Phenylobacterium montanum: one gene and its partner. The protein of the gene in region 2 interacts with the protein of the main gene of each other region in a pairwise test. Links are inferred from orthologs where the notes say so. Each region holds a gene or a part of one and is shown on either strand. Other genes may lie near its edges.

Evidence for each region. The genes of interacting proteins can lie anywhere in the genome.
Region 1: the proteins of KCG34_RS17960 (region 2) and ptsN interact in binary tests that used the Escherichia coli proteins (3 or more experiments, as listed by UniProt). The link is inferred for Phenylobacterium montanum from one-to-one orthologs.

What each region holds. Positions count from the first base shown.
Region 1 is NZ_CP073078.1:3,170,990-3,175,960, reverse strand. The notes cover bases 1-2,998. They hold ptsN (PTS IIA-like nitrogen regulatory protein PtsN), read right to left. Parts: upstream 1,733-2,998; coding sequence 1,268-1,732; downstream 1-1,267. Other genes in these bases: rpoN (RNA polymerase factor sigma-54), read right to left, coding at 2,499-2,998; hpf (ribosome hibernation-promoting factor, HPF/YfiA family), read right to left, coding at 1,816-2,433; KCG34_RS14205 (VanW family protein), read right to left, coding at 1-955. Also shown: more of rpoN, read right to left, coding at 2,999-4,034; lptB (LPS export ABC transporter ATP-binding protein), read right to left, coding at 4,136-4,894; KCG34_RS14180 (LptA/OstA family protein), read right to left, coding at 4,909-4,971. UniProt on the Escherichia coli protein: Seems to have a role in regulating nitrogen assimilation.
Region 2 is NZ_CP073078.1:3,959,539-3,967,694, forward strand. Bases 2,854-6,162 are described here. They hold KCG34_RS17960 (DUF4118 domain-containing protein), read right to left. Parts: upstream 5,763-6,162; coding sequence 3,054-5,762; downstream 2,854-3,053. Other genes in these bases: KCG34_RS17955 (response regulator), read right to left, coding at 2,854-3,054; kdpC (potassium-transporting ATPase subunit KdpC), read right to left, coding at 5,762-6,162. Outside these bases: KCG34_RS17935 (HWE histidine kinase domain-containing protein), read left to right, coding at 1-29; KCG34_RS17940 (response regulator transcription factor), read left to right, coding at 85-441; KCG34_RS17945 (HAD-IA family hydrolase), read right to left, coding at 442-1,089; KCG34_RS17950 (DUF3667 domain-containing protein), read right to left, coding at 1,341-2,291; more of KCG34_RS17955, read right to left, coding at 2,362-2,853; more of kdpC, read right to left, coding at 6,163-6,349; potassium-transporting ATPase subunit KdpB, read right to left, coding at 6,361-8,156. UniProt on the Escherichia coli protein: Member of the two-component regulatory system KdpD/KdpE involved in the regulation of the kdp operon. KdpD may function as a membrane-associated protein kinase that phosphorylates KdpE in response to environmental signals.

The DNA.
Region 1 (4,971 bases), 790 kb from region 2 along the record:
TGGCGCGATCCGGACGGCGGGCGGCGGCCTCATCCAGCCGCGCCTGCAACACGGCCATGGGTGGGCGGGTCATGAGCACGGTCACCTCCCGGCCGCCGAGCATGCCCTGTCGCCACAGGAAAGGCAGGTAGGATTGAGCGACGGTCAACCGTGCCATGTCGTAGGTCAGGCTGCGCGCCAGGCGCCCGGCGATGCGTCGGGCGCCATCCAGTTCCGCAGCCCTGCGTTGGGCGCCGTTCGCGGCGCGACGGAGCACCAGCGAGCGCAAGGCGGTTTCCAGGTTGGCGTCAGCGGCCACACCGAAGCCCTCCGCCGGCCAGGCGTAGCGCCCGGTGCTGCTGTTGAACAGGCGAGCCAGGAGGTCGCCATCGCTCTTGGCCTGGGCGACATGTGCGGTGAATTCGGGCCAGGCCTCGTCGACCAGAAAGGCGCTGCGCCCGACAAGCTGCGTACGGCGCCCCTCATGACGGAAGCAGGCGGTTTCGCCGCACGCGCCGCAACCGCGCGCGATCAGGCCTTCGTTTCCTGCCCCAAGGGGCGCGCGCCGCCCGACTACCTTCGCTGCGATCCCAGTCCGCCCAGCGAGGCCGACGATGAGCTCGCCCCGGTCCAGGCGCGCCGTCAGTTTCAGGTCATGCGGCGCGGCGAAGCGCAGGTCGACATAGTTCCAGGCCACCGTGGCGTCCCGCCCCTCGGCCGCCGTCGATCCCGGCACGATGCGGGAATGGGCGTGGCGCTCGACGATCTCGCAGCCGGCCCGCAGGGCGACGTCGTAGAGGGCGTTGGACAGCTGGCACAGGCCGCCGCCGACGACCGGGACCAGGCAGCCCTGCTGCAGCATCCGCCCGCGCGCAAAGCCGCGCCAGGAAACCGGCGGTCCGATATGACGCCAGAAGCTGAACACCTGCCCGGCTGACAGGCACAGGCCGTCGAGCGCGCGGCAGGCGACCCGCAAGTTCTGCACCTTGCCCAGTTGGTAGTCGTATTCCGCCGCCCCCTCGTCCGACCACAGCGCCGTGCGCGACTCGGCGATCGACTGGAGATCAGCGCCGGCGCTATCAGACTTCAGCCGCGGCGGCGGGGCGGCGGCATCGGTACAGCGCCCGGCGAAGGCGCAGGCCCACTACCTTCGTGGCGAAAATGGCGGTTGAAAGACGGTCAGGCCGAACGACGGACGCCGGCCCGGGCCGCTGATCGATTGGCGCAACATCCGCCATGCACCCCTCCCAGCAGAGCCGATCATAGGTTGCAGGCGCGGCCTGTCTAGTCAGGCGGCCGAAGGGCTCGCGGGCTGGGCCAGGAGGGCGTAGACGGCGTCGGCGCCGTGGGCCTGGCGCAGTTGTTCGCGCAAGTCGGCGCGGCGCAGCAGGCGGGCGACGCGGGCCAGGGCCTGCAGATGCTCCGAGCCGGCGGCCTCCGGGGCCAGAAGCGCGAAGATCAGGTCGACCGGCTGGTCGTCGACGGCGTCGAAATCGACCGGGGTCTCCAGCCGAACGAACACCCCGCGCATCTTGTCCAGGGTCTTCAGCCGAGCGTGCGGCACCGCGACGCCCGAGCCGACGCCGGTCGAGCCCACGACCTCGCGCGCCATCAGGGCGTCGAGCACTTCGCCCGCATCGAGGTCGAACCGGCGCGCAGCCAATTCCGCCACCAGGGACAGGGCCTGGCGTTTCGAGGACGCGCTGACCTTGGGCGTGATCGCCCGGCGGTCAAGCAAGCTTTCGATGTTCATGAACGCGACGCCTGAATCCTATAGCCCCTTCGACCGCCCGGCGCCTGGTCCCGCCCTTCAACGCGAAAGGCGGGCCCTGGGTTTCAGGGGGCCGCTTCGCCATTGAGGCTGGCTGTACGCTCCGGATCGATCCACCCGATATTCCCGTCGGGCCGGCGATATACCACTGACAGCCCCCCGTGGGCGGCGTTTCTAAACACGATTGTTTGAGATTCAGTCAAGTCCAGCTGCATCACCGCCATAGAGACGGTCAGGGTGCGCAGCGGGGCCAGGGTCTCGGCGATGACCATGGCCGAGGGCGGGGCGTGGCCGTCCGATTCGGCCCAGTCCTCATCGACATCGGTCTCGTCCGGCGACTTCAGCACATAGAGGGCCGCCGTCTCGGCCGCCTTGGCGCTGGCGGCGGTGGAATGGCTCTTGAGCTTGTTCTTGTAGCGGCGGATGCGCGTCTCGATCTTGTGCAGGCAGGCGTCGAAGGCGCTGTGCGCGTCCCCGCCCAGCGCATGGCTCTGCAACTGCTGGCCAGAGGCCAGGGTCACGCTGCAGTCCACACGGAAACTGAATCCCTCCTTGCTCACGACGACATCGGCGTCACCGCCGCGGTCGAAGTATTTGCCGATGCTTGCGAGGATTTCGTCGGCGACCCGCGTCCGCAGGGCCTCACCGACGGCGACATGTTTGCCGGAGACTTGGACTTGCATGGGGCCAGTGCAGACCCGTCCGGCGGCGGAGTCAAGCGCCGTTGGACAGGTGAACTAACGTCAGTTCAGCACGCTTCCTTGAGCACCCGCCGGCGCTCGACGGAGGAGGGAATCCGCATCGCCTCGCGGTACTTGGCGACCGTCCGGCGGGCCACGTCGACGCCGGCCGAATTGAGGATCTCGACGATGCGATCGTCGGACAGCACCCCTTCCGGGTCGCGCTCGCCGTCGATCAGCTGCTTGATGCGGTGACGCACGCTCTCGGCCGAGTGGTCGGCGCCGCCGTTGGAGGCCGAGATGGCGGCAGTGAAGAAGAACTTCATCTCGAACACCCCGCGCGGGGTGGCCAGGTACTTGTTCGAGGTCACCCGGCTGACGGTGGATTCGTGCATGCCGATGGCTTCGGCCACGGTCTTCAGATTCAGGGGGCGAAGGTGCTCGACGCCGAAGGCCAAGAAGCCGTCCTGCTGGCGCACGATCTCGCTGGCCACCTTCAGGATGGTCCTGGCCCGCTGGTCCAGGCTGCGCACCAGCCAGTTGGCCGAGGCCAGGCAGTCGGCGACGAAGGTCTTGTCCGCCTCGCCCCGGGCGCCGGCCGAGACACGGGCGTGATAGCGCTGGTCGACCAGCAGGCGCGGCAAAGCGTCACTGTTCAGCTCCACCAGCCACAAGCCGCCCGGCCCCTCGCGGACCATGGCGTCGGGGATCACCGGGGCGCTGGGCTCGCCGCCGAAGGCTGCGCCAGGCTTGGGCGTCAGGCCGCGGACCTCGGCGATCATGTCCTTCAGGTCGTCGGCGTCGACGCCGCAGACCTTGCGCAGGGCCGGCAAGTCCCGCTTGGCCAACAGGTCCAGGTTTTCGATCAGGGCGGCCATGGCCGGGTCGAAGCGGTTCTGCTCCTTCAGCTGCAGGGTCAGGCACTCGCGCACGTCGCGGGCGAACACCCCGGTGGGCTCGAAGCCCTGCAGGCGGGCCAGCACGGCCTCGACCAGCTCCAGGCCGCAGCCCAGGCGCTCGGCCACATCGTCCAGGTCGGCGCGCAGGTAGCCGGCCTCGTCCACCCCGTCGATCAGGACCTGGGCTATGGCGCGCTCGGTGGTGGAGAAGCCGGCCAGGGAGGCCTGTTTCTCCAGGTGCTCGGCCAGGGTGTCGGCGCTCTGCAACGCGCCTTCCAGGCCGTTGTCGTCGCGGTCGAACGAGCCGCCCTTGTTGGCGCCGGACCAGTCGATCGCCCCGCCGGTCTGGTAGCCGTCGCCCGCGGCCTCCGAGGCCTCGGCTACGGGCCGGTCTCCGCAATCGCGCTCGCCCGGGCTGGCCTCGTAGCTATCGGCGGAGGCGGCGTCCATGTCGGCGGCGCCACGCTCGGTGGTCATGCGGTCCAGGGCGACCTCGCCGGTCTCGGCCTGGCGCTCTGGCGCTTCGGTTTCGCCGCCGTGCTCGCCCTCGTCGCGTTGCAGCAGCGGATTGCGCTCGAGTTCGCCCTCGACATAGGCCTCCAGCTCGACGCTCGACAGCTGCAACAGCTTGATGGCCTGTTGCAGTTGCGGCGTGATGACAAGGCCTTGGCCCTGCCGGATCTCCAAGCGTGGACTGAGCGACACCAAACGCCCCCTGGCGTGAATCTTGCCTGGGAAGCTTAGGGAATCGGTCCCACTGATTAGTTAACACCGGCGGAGATTGGTTCTCCGCCCTGGCGCTTGGCTCAGCCGAAGCTGTCGCCCAGATAGACGCGCCGCACTTCCGGATCGCTCAGGATCGCCTCGGGCGGGCCTTCGAACAGCACCCGGCCGGCGTGGATGATCGAGGCCCGGTCGATGATCTCCAGGGTCTCGCGCACATTGTGGTCGGTGATCAGGATGCCGATGCCGCGGTTCTTCAGATAGGCGATCACCTCGCGGATGTCCGAGATGGCCAGGGGGTCGATGCCGGCGAAGGGCTCGTCCAGCAGCATGAAGTCGGGCTCGCTGGCCAGGGCGCGGGCGATCTCGACGCGTCGCCGCTCGCCGCCCGACAGCGACACCGCCGGCGAAGCGCGCAGGTGCGAGATGCGCAGTTCCTCCAGGAGCTCGGTCACCAGCGCCTTGGCCTTGCGACGGTCCGGCTCGCGCATCTCGGCCACGGCCATCACGTTCTGTTCGACGCTCATGCCGCGGAAGATCGAGGCCTCCTGCGGCAGATAGCCCACCCCCATGCGCGCTCGCTGGTACATGGGCTGGCCGGTGATGTCGTCGCCGTCGAGCCAGATCTGGCCATAGTCGACCGCGATCAGCCCGGTGATCATGTAGAAGCAGGTGGTCTTGCCGGCGCCGTTGGGGCCTAGAAGGCCCGCCACCTCCCCGCGGCGTAGGCGCAGGGAGACCTGATCGACCACCTTGCGTCCGCGAAAGGCCTTGCCGATCGACTCGGCGTAGAGGCCGTCGCCGGGCTGCGGCGCCGCCTCGCTGGCGTTGGGCTGGCTCATGGGCGGCTCGCCGCTCAGCCGCCGTGCTTGCGCGGCGGCGGCGGGACGGGCGGAGCCAGGCCGCTCGGCGAGGTCCC
Region 2 (8,156 bases):
GGCGGGTTGCGAAACCCGCGGCCGGCTAGTTCCATGAACCGATGCCCGGCGTGAGTCGTATCTACTTCAGTTGGTGAGCTTCCCATGGCCCAGGTTCTGATCGCCGAGGACGAAGCCTTCACCGCCATGGCCCTGGTCGATGCCCTGGCGGATCAGGGGCATACGGTCCGCGACGCCGCCGACGGGGCCATCGCCATCCGGATGCTGGACGATTTCGAGGCCGATCTCGTCATCACCGACCTGATGATGCCCAACCTGGACGGCGCCGGGCTGATCCGCTTTCTCGATTCCCGCCCCGGACCCCAGATGCCGGTGATCCTGATCAGCGGCGTGCCCGAGACCCGCCTGCCGGCCGATCTGCGCTACGACGCCTATGTGGGCAAGCCGATCGACCACGCGGCCCTGACCCGGGCGATCGACGCGCTGACTCAACCCGACTGATCAGGCGAAGGTCAGCCCGGTCGCTTTGGACAGATCCGCCAGCAGCTGGTCCTCGTCCCCGACCTTGATCGCGGCCATGCCCAGCTGGGCCGCCGGCTTGCAGTTGATCCCCAGGTCGTCGAGATAGACGCAGGCCTCCGGCGCGACCTCCAGCAGCTCGCACATCATCTGGTAGATGCGCGGGTCGGGCTTGCGGATGCCGGTCTTCGAGCTTTCGATCACCGCATCGAACAGCAGCATGATCTCGGCCACCTGGGCGGCCTTGTCGTGGGTTGCGGCCATGCCCGTCCCGTGGCCGGCCCCCTGCACGTTGTTGGTGATGCAGCCGACCTTGAAGCGGGCCTTGCAGGCCTTCAGCGCCTCGACCACCCGCGGGCGCACGTCGCCGGAAAGCAGCGGCAGGACCTCGGATCCCCGCAGGTCGAAGCCCAGGGCCTTGGCTTCGGCGGCAAAGGTCTCATCGAAGCCCTTGGCGTCGATCTCCGAGCGCTCGAACAGGGCCCAGGCGTTGTCATGCGGGTTGGTGGCGTTGATGGTGCGGATCAGGTCCTTGGGCAGCCCCCGCGCGGCCTCGTAGCGGTTGAACGCCTCGAAGGGCGAGGTGGTGAACACCCCACCGAAATCCCAGATCACCGCCTCGATCGCCATCGCCGCCCGTCCTTGTTCGCAACGGATCGAGACCTAGACCATTTTCCCAGAAAGGGGAGCACCGCCCGCGAAGAAATGCGCTTGGCGGGGCTCTTGCCGGCCCGAAGACCAAAGGTCCCGGAACGGGACAGGGAGGACCCGGCCATGCGCGCACAGAACCACTTCCTGGCCACCCACGCCGAAATCCTGGCCGCCATCGTCGCCCTGGCGGTGTTCATCGTCGCGGCGGGCGTGAGCCTGATCGGCTGACCTCACCCCATCGCATTCAGCCCGACCGAGATCAGGCCGAGGATGAGGACCAGGAAGCCGGCGGCGGAGCCCAGGAACAGCAGGGTCATGCGGATCAGGGTTCCGATCGCGCTCGACCCATAGGTCCCGCGCATGTGGCGGAATAGATGGACCGGGGCCAGCACCAGCAACAGGTTGGCGAGGCCGCCCGTGACTGGGTCCAGCAGGATCACCGCCGTCAAGAGCAGTCCCATGGCCGAAAGCGAGTGCAGTGAAAAGATCGCGTGGTCGAACACGTAGAAGCGCCGCTGGAACACGAAGATCAGGCTGAGCAGCAGGGTCGACATCGGCATCAGCAGGAAGGCGAAGCGCTCGCTCCACTGCTCGATGACGCCGAAGAAGCGTTCCGGGTCGTCGATGGCCGCTTTGATGCGGGCCTCCAGCCAGGCGGCGCCCGGCGACTTGGCGGGGTTCTTGGCCGCGGCGTCGATCTGGGCCAGGCCCTGCTTGATGTCGGTGCGGTCCTGGTCGGAGACGTCGGGGCTGTTCAGGACGATCCCCACGTCCGGGCGCTTGGCGGGGCGCGCAATGTGTTTGGGCGTGTCGATTGAGCCGGCCAGGAACACGAACAGCAGCATGACCAGGAACAGCCGCAGCGGCGGGATCTGCGGCGCGCGGTGGCCGTTCAGATAGTCGCGGGTCAGTTGGCCCGGTTTCAGGATCAGGGTCGGCAGGGTGCGCCAAAGGCGGCCGTCGAAATGGAACAGGCCCTCGAACACCTCGCCCACCAGATGGGTGACCGAGCGGTGGAAGTCCTCGCCCAGCTGGCCGCAGGCGTGACACCAGGGCCCCTGCAGCGGGGTCTCGCAATTGGCGCAGGGCGAGCCGATCGGCGCGGTGTGAGCCTTCCTGCGCAGGAACCGCGCCCATCCGCCGGCCGATGCGGCCGCCACGGTCTCCAGTTCCTGGGTCACGCGCTGCTCCCCGCCCTAATCACCCGCCCCGACTTATAGCCGAGGCGAGTGGAGGGCCAAGCTCAGGCGCTCACTCCGCCATGAAGCGGTAGCCGACCCCCGGCTCGGTGACGATGATCTTCGGCGCGGCGGGGTCGGCCTCCAGCTTCTGGCGCAGATGGCCTACGAAGACGCGCAAGTACTGCACGTCCTCCACATTGGCCGGCCCCCAGACCGCGGTCAGCAGCTGGCGGTGGGTCAAGACCTTGCCGCCGCCCTCGGCGAGGCGCGCCAGGACGTCATATTCCCGCGGCGACAGGCGCACCGGCTCGCCGCCGCGGCTCACCAGACGCTTGACCAGGTCGATCTCGACGTCGCCGGCGTGGATCACCGGCTGCGAGCCCGCCTGCTTCAGCTTGTGCCGCATCGCCACCCGAAGCCGCGCCAGAAGCTCGCCCACATGGAAGGGCTTTTGCACATAGTCGTCGGCGCCCTGATCCAGGGCCTCGATCTTCTCCATCTCCATGTCCCGCGCCGACAGGATCAGGATCGGCCCCTCGTAGAAGGCCCGCGCCCGCACCAGGGCCTGCTTGCCGTCCATATCCGGCAGGCCGAGGTCCAGGATCACCGCGTCCGGCGGGCGGTTGGCGATGGCGGCCAGCCCCTCGGCGCCGGTCTCGGCCCGGATTGGCTCATAGCCGGCGGCGTCCAGCGCCGGCCCCAGGAAGCGGTGCAGCTGGGGCTCGTCGTCGATGACCAGGATGCGGGGGCGGTGGGCGGACATCACAAGAGCAGCCTGTGCGTCGCCACCGACTTGGGCAGGCTGATCAGGATCCGCGTTCCCCGCCCCTCGGCCAGCGGACTGACCGCGGCGATGCGGCCGCCCATGGCTTCGGTGAAGCCCTTGGCGATGGAGAGGCCGAGGCCCGCGCCCTTGGAGCGCACCGCGCGCGGGACCCGGTCGGAGGGCTCCTCCACCCGGCGAAACTTTTCGAAGATGCGCTCGACCTCGGCCTGGGGGATGCCGGGGCCCTCGTCATCGATGGCGATCACCACATTGGCCCGGTCCTCATAGGCCGCGACATCGATCCCCGAGCCGTCCGGGCCATAGGCGATGGCGTTCTCCAGGATATTGACGATGGCCTGCTCCAGAAGGCCGGGATCGCATTCCACCGAGGTCAGGGCCGCGGGAAAATCGCGGGTGAGCTTGCGCGTCTCCAGCCGTCGATCGACGCGTTTGATGGCGGCGCTCAGCACTTCGCGCACGTCGACCAGCTCGGAACGAGTCTTCAGCGCTCCGCCCTCCAGCCGGGTCATGTCCAGGAGATCGCCCACATAGCGGTTCAGCCGCTCGGCCTCCTCGCGGATGCTGAGCAAGAGGTCGGCGCGCACCTCGGGCTTCAGCGACTTGCCGTAGTCGATCAGGGTGGTGGCCGAGCCCATCACCGTGGCCAGCGGCGTGCGCAGGTCGTGGCTGATGGAATTCAGCAGCGCCGCGCGCAGCTTGTCCGAACGGCGCAGGGCTGCGTTCTCCACCGTGGCGGCGGCCAGCTCGGCCCGCTCGATGGCCACGGCCCCCTGGTCCAGCATGGCCTCGACCATCCGTTCCTGGTCGGCCCCGCGGCTTTCGTGCACCTCCACCCCGGCCACCCCGGCCCGGCCGCGCACCCCCACCAGCGGCCAGAAGGTCCAGCCGACCTGCGGCAGGGTGCCAGTGCCGGCGCCGGCCGCCTCGCCCTTCTCCCAGGCCCAGCGCGCGGCGGCCATGGCCCCCGCGTTCAGGGTGACGATCCCCGGCGCGCCGGCGGCTGGGACCAACTCCTCGTCGTTGGGCAGGAGGACCAGGGTCCGCCCGCCGGCGGCGGCCGAGGCCTGCTCGGCCAGGACCTGGGCGGCATCTTCCTGGGTGTTGGCGCCGGAGAGCCTGCGGCTCGCGGCCAGGAGCGCGGTCACCGCCGCCGCCCGCTGCGAGGACAGCCTGGCCTGGTCGCGGACCCGGCCGGTCAGCCAGCCGGTCACCGCCGCCACCGCCAGGAAGATGGCGAAGGTGAAGACGTCGGCCGCGTGGCCGATCTGCAGGGAGAAACGCGGCTCGAGGAAGAAGAAGTTGTAGGTCAGGATGGCCAGGGCCGAGGCCGCCACCGCCGCTCGCAGGCCGAAGACGAGGCCGGTGATCAGGATGCTGGCCAGGAAGATCATGGCCAGGTCGGCGCCCGTGGAATAGCGATCCAGGAAGAAGGCCAGGCCGTTAGCCACGACCACCATGCCCAGACCCCAGGCGTAGCCTGGCCAGTCGCGCAGCAGGCTGAAGCGCGGCGGCGGCGGGGTCGCCATGCGATTGTCCGTATCCGGAGCGCCCCCGCCGACGAAGTGCAGCGCCGCGCCGCCCGATCGTTGCAGCAGCGCCCGGGCCAGGGACCGGCCCGCCACGATGCGCCACAGCTTGTCGGGCGACTTGCCCATGACGATCTGGGTGATGTTGTTGCGCCGGGCATAGGCCAGCACGGTCTCCGGCAGGTCGTCGCCGGTCAGCACCACGCTGGCGGCGCCCAGCTGTTCCGCCAGCTTCAGCGCCTCGGCCACCCGCCGACCCGTCGCCGGATCGCGCGAGGGGCGGTTGGGTCGCTCGACGTGGGCCACGGTCCAGCGGGCGTCCTGCATCAGGTCGGCCAGCCGCCGCCCGGCCCGCACCAGCGCGCTGGCGGTGGGATCGCCTGCGATCAGCACCAGGATCCGCTCCCCCGCCGCCCAGGGGCCTTCAATGCCGCCCCGGCGCATGGCCTGGGTCAGCTGGTCGTCTATGGTCTGGGCCGCGCGCCGCAGGGCCATTTCGCGCAGGGCGGTCAGGTTCTCGGGCTTGAAAAAGTTGACGGCCGCGGTCTGGGCCGTCTCGCCCATATAGACCTTGCCGGCCTTGAGCCGCTCACGCAGCTCCTCAGGCGTCAGGTCGACCACCTCGATCTCGTCGGCGGCCGACAGCACCGAATCCGGCACCGTCTCGCGGACCCGCACCCCGGTGATCTTCCAGACCACGTCGACGAGGCTTTCGAGGTGCTGGACGTTCAGCGTGGTCCAGACGTCAATGCCGGCGTCCAGCAGCTCCTCCACGTCGTGCCACCGCTTGGGATGGCGCGAGCCGGGGGCGTTGGAATGGGCGAACTCGTCGACCAGGAGCAGCTTGGGGCGCCGCTTCAGCGCCCCGTCGATGTCGAACTCCATCAGCTGGCGGCCGCGATATTCGATCGGGATCCGCGGCATCACCTCCAGCCCCTCGGTCAGGGCCTCGGTATCTTTGCGGCCGTGGGTCTCGACTACGCCCACGGCCACGTCGACGCCCTCGGCCAGGCGCCGCTTACCAGAGGTGAGCATCTCATAGGTCTTGCCCACCCCGGGCGCCATGCCGAGATAGACCTTGAGCCGGCCGCGCCCCTGCCGCTTGGCCTCGGCCAAGAGGGCGTCGGGATCGGGGCGGGCAGGCTCGTCCAGGGGCATCAAGTTTTAGCGTGTAGCACCGGAACGTGGGCGTCGAGAGCCCTGTTGACGGCCAGCACATTCACGCGCGCCTGGCCGATGAAGCCGAGGAACGGCTGCTGCGTGGCGCCGACGATGGCGGCCTGCACTTCCGACTCGCTGGCGCCGCGGGCCTTGGCGATGCGCGGAACCTGGAAGCGGGCGTATTCCGGCGAGATATCCGGATCGAGACCGCTGGCCGAGGTGGTCACCGCATCGATCGGCACCGCCATGTTCGGGTTTTCCTTGCGCAGGGTGGCGGTGTCGGCCTTGATCCGGTCGATCAGCTTCTGATCCATCGGGCCGAGATTGGTGCCGCCCGAGTTCATCGGGTCGTAGCCGTTGCCGGCCGCCGAAGGGCGCGGGTGCAGGTATTCGGGCTTGGCGAAGCCCTGGGCGATCAGTTCGGAGCCGATCACCTTGCCGCTGGCGTCTCTGACCAGGCTGCCGCCGGCCTGGTGCGGTAAGGCGACGGTGGCGATCCCGGTCATGGCCAGGGGATAGGCGAGGCCGAGAACCAGCGTGAACAGGACCACCGTCATCACGGCGGCGCGGAGTTGGGAAAGCATGAGCTTGCTCCTCAGGCCAGGTGCAGGGTGGTGACGATCAGGTCGACGACCTTGATGCCGACGAACGGCGCGACGATGCCGCCGACACCGTAGATCATCAGGTTGCGCGTCAAGAGCTTCGCGGCCCCGATCGCCCGGTACCTGACCCCTTTCAGGGCCAGCGGGATCAGCATGACGATGATCAGGGCGTTGAAGATCACCGCCGACAGGATCGCGCTGTGCGGATTGCCGAGGCGCATGACGTTGAGCACGCCCAGGGCCGGCAAGGCGACCACGAACATCGCCGGGATGATGGCGAAATACTTGGCCACGTCGTTGGCGATGGAGAAGGTGGTCAGGGCGCCGCGGGTGATCAGCATCTGTTTGCCCACCTCGACGATCTCGATCAGCTTGGTGGGGTCGCTGTCCAGGTCGACCATGTTGCCGGCCTCGCGGGCGGCCTGGGTGCCGGTCTGCATGGCCACGCCGACATCGGCCTGGGCGAGCGCGGGCGCGTCGTTGGAGCCGTCGCCGCACATGGCCACCAGGCGGCCCTTGGCCTGCTCCTCGCGGATCAGCCGCAGCTTGTCCTCCGGCGTGGCCTCGGCCAGGAAATCGTCGACCCCGGCCTCAGAGGCGATGGTGGCGGCGGTGATCGGGTTGTCGCCGGTGATCATCACCGTGCGAAGGCCCATGCGGCGCAGGTCGGCGAAGCGCTCCTTGACCCCCGGCTTGACCACGTCCTTCAGGTGGATGACCCCCATCAGCCTGCCGTTCTCGCTCACCGCCAACGGCGTGCCGCCGGAGCGGGCGATGCGGTCCACCGCGGCGACTACGTCGGCCGGAATCTGGGCCCGTTCGAGGCCGGCAAGCTTGTAGACGGCGTCCACCGCCCCCTTGCGCCAACTCATGGTCGAAGTGTCGAGGCCGGAGACGCGGGTCTGGGCGCTAAAGGCGATCGCGGTCGCCCCCTGAGGCACGTCCAGCACAAGGTTGTGCTTCTCGCGCGCCATCTCCAGGATCGATCGGCCTTCCGGCGTTTCGTCGGCCAGCGAGGCCATCAGGGCCGCGGTCAGGGCCGCCTGGGGCGTGACGCCGGGGGCCGGGATCACTTCGGTGGCCATGCGGTTGCCGAAGGTGATGGTGCCGGTCTTGTCCAGGAGCAGGGTGTCGACGTCCCCCGCCGCCTCGACCGCGCGGCCGGAGGTGGCCAGCACGTTGACCTTCAAGAGACGGTCCATGCCGGCGATGCCGACCGCGGAAAGCAGCCCGCCGATGGTGGTCGGGATCAGGCAGATGAAGAGGGCGCCCAGGATCAGCGGGTCCAGGGTCACGCCGGAATATTTGCCGAGGCCCAGGAGGGTCACCACCGCGATCATGAACACCAGGGTCAGGCCGGCCAGCAGTACGGCGAGCGCGATCTCGTTCGGGGTCTTGCGGCGGTTGGCGCCCTCGACCATGGCGATCATGCGGTCGAGGAAGCTGTCACCCTGGCCGGCGGTGACGCGGACCTTGATCCAGTCCGAGACCACCGTGGTGCCGCCGGTGACCGCCGAGCGGTCGCCGCCGCTTTCGCGGATGACTGGCGCGGATTCCCCGGTGATGGCCGACTCGTTGACCGAGGCCACCCCTTCGATGATCTCGCCGTCGGCGGGGATCACGTCGCCGGCCTCGACCAGCACCACGTCGCCGACCCCCAGCTTGTGCGAGGGCGTGGGGATGGTGGTCCCGGTATTGGGGTCGACGATCAGCTTGGCGTTGGTGGTCACCCGGGCGGCGCGCAGGCTGTCGGCCGCCGCCTTGCCGCGCCCTTCGGCGACGCTTTCGG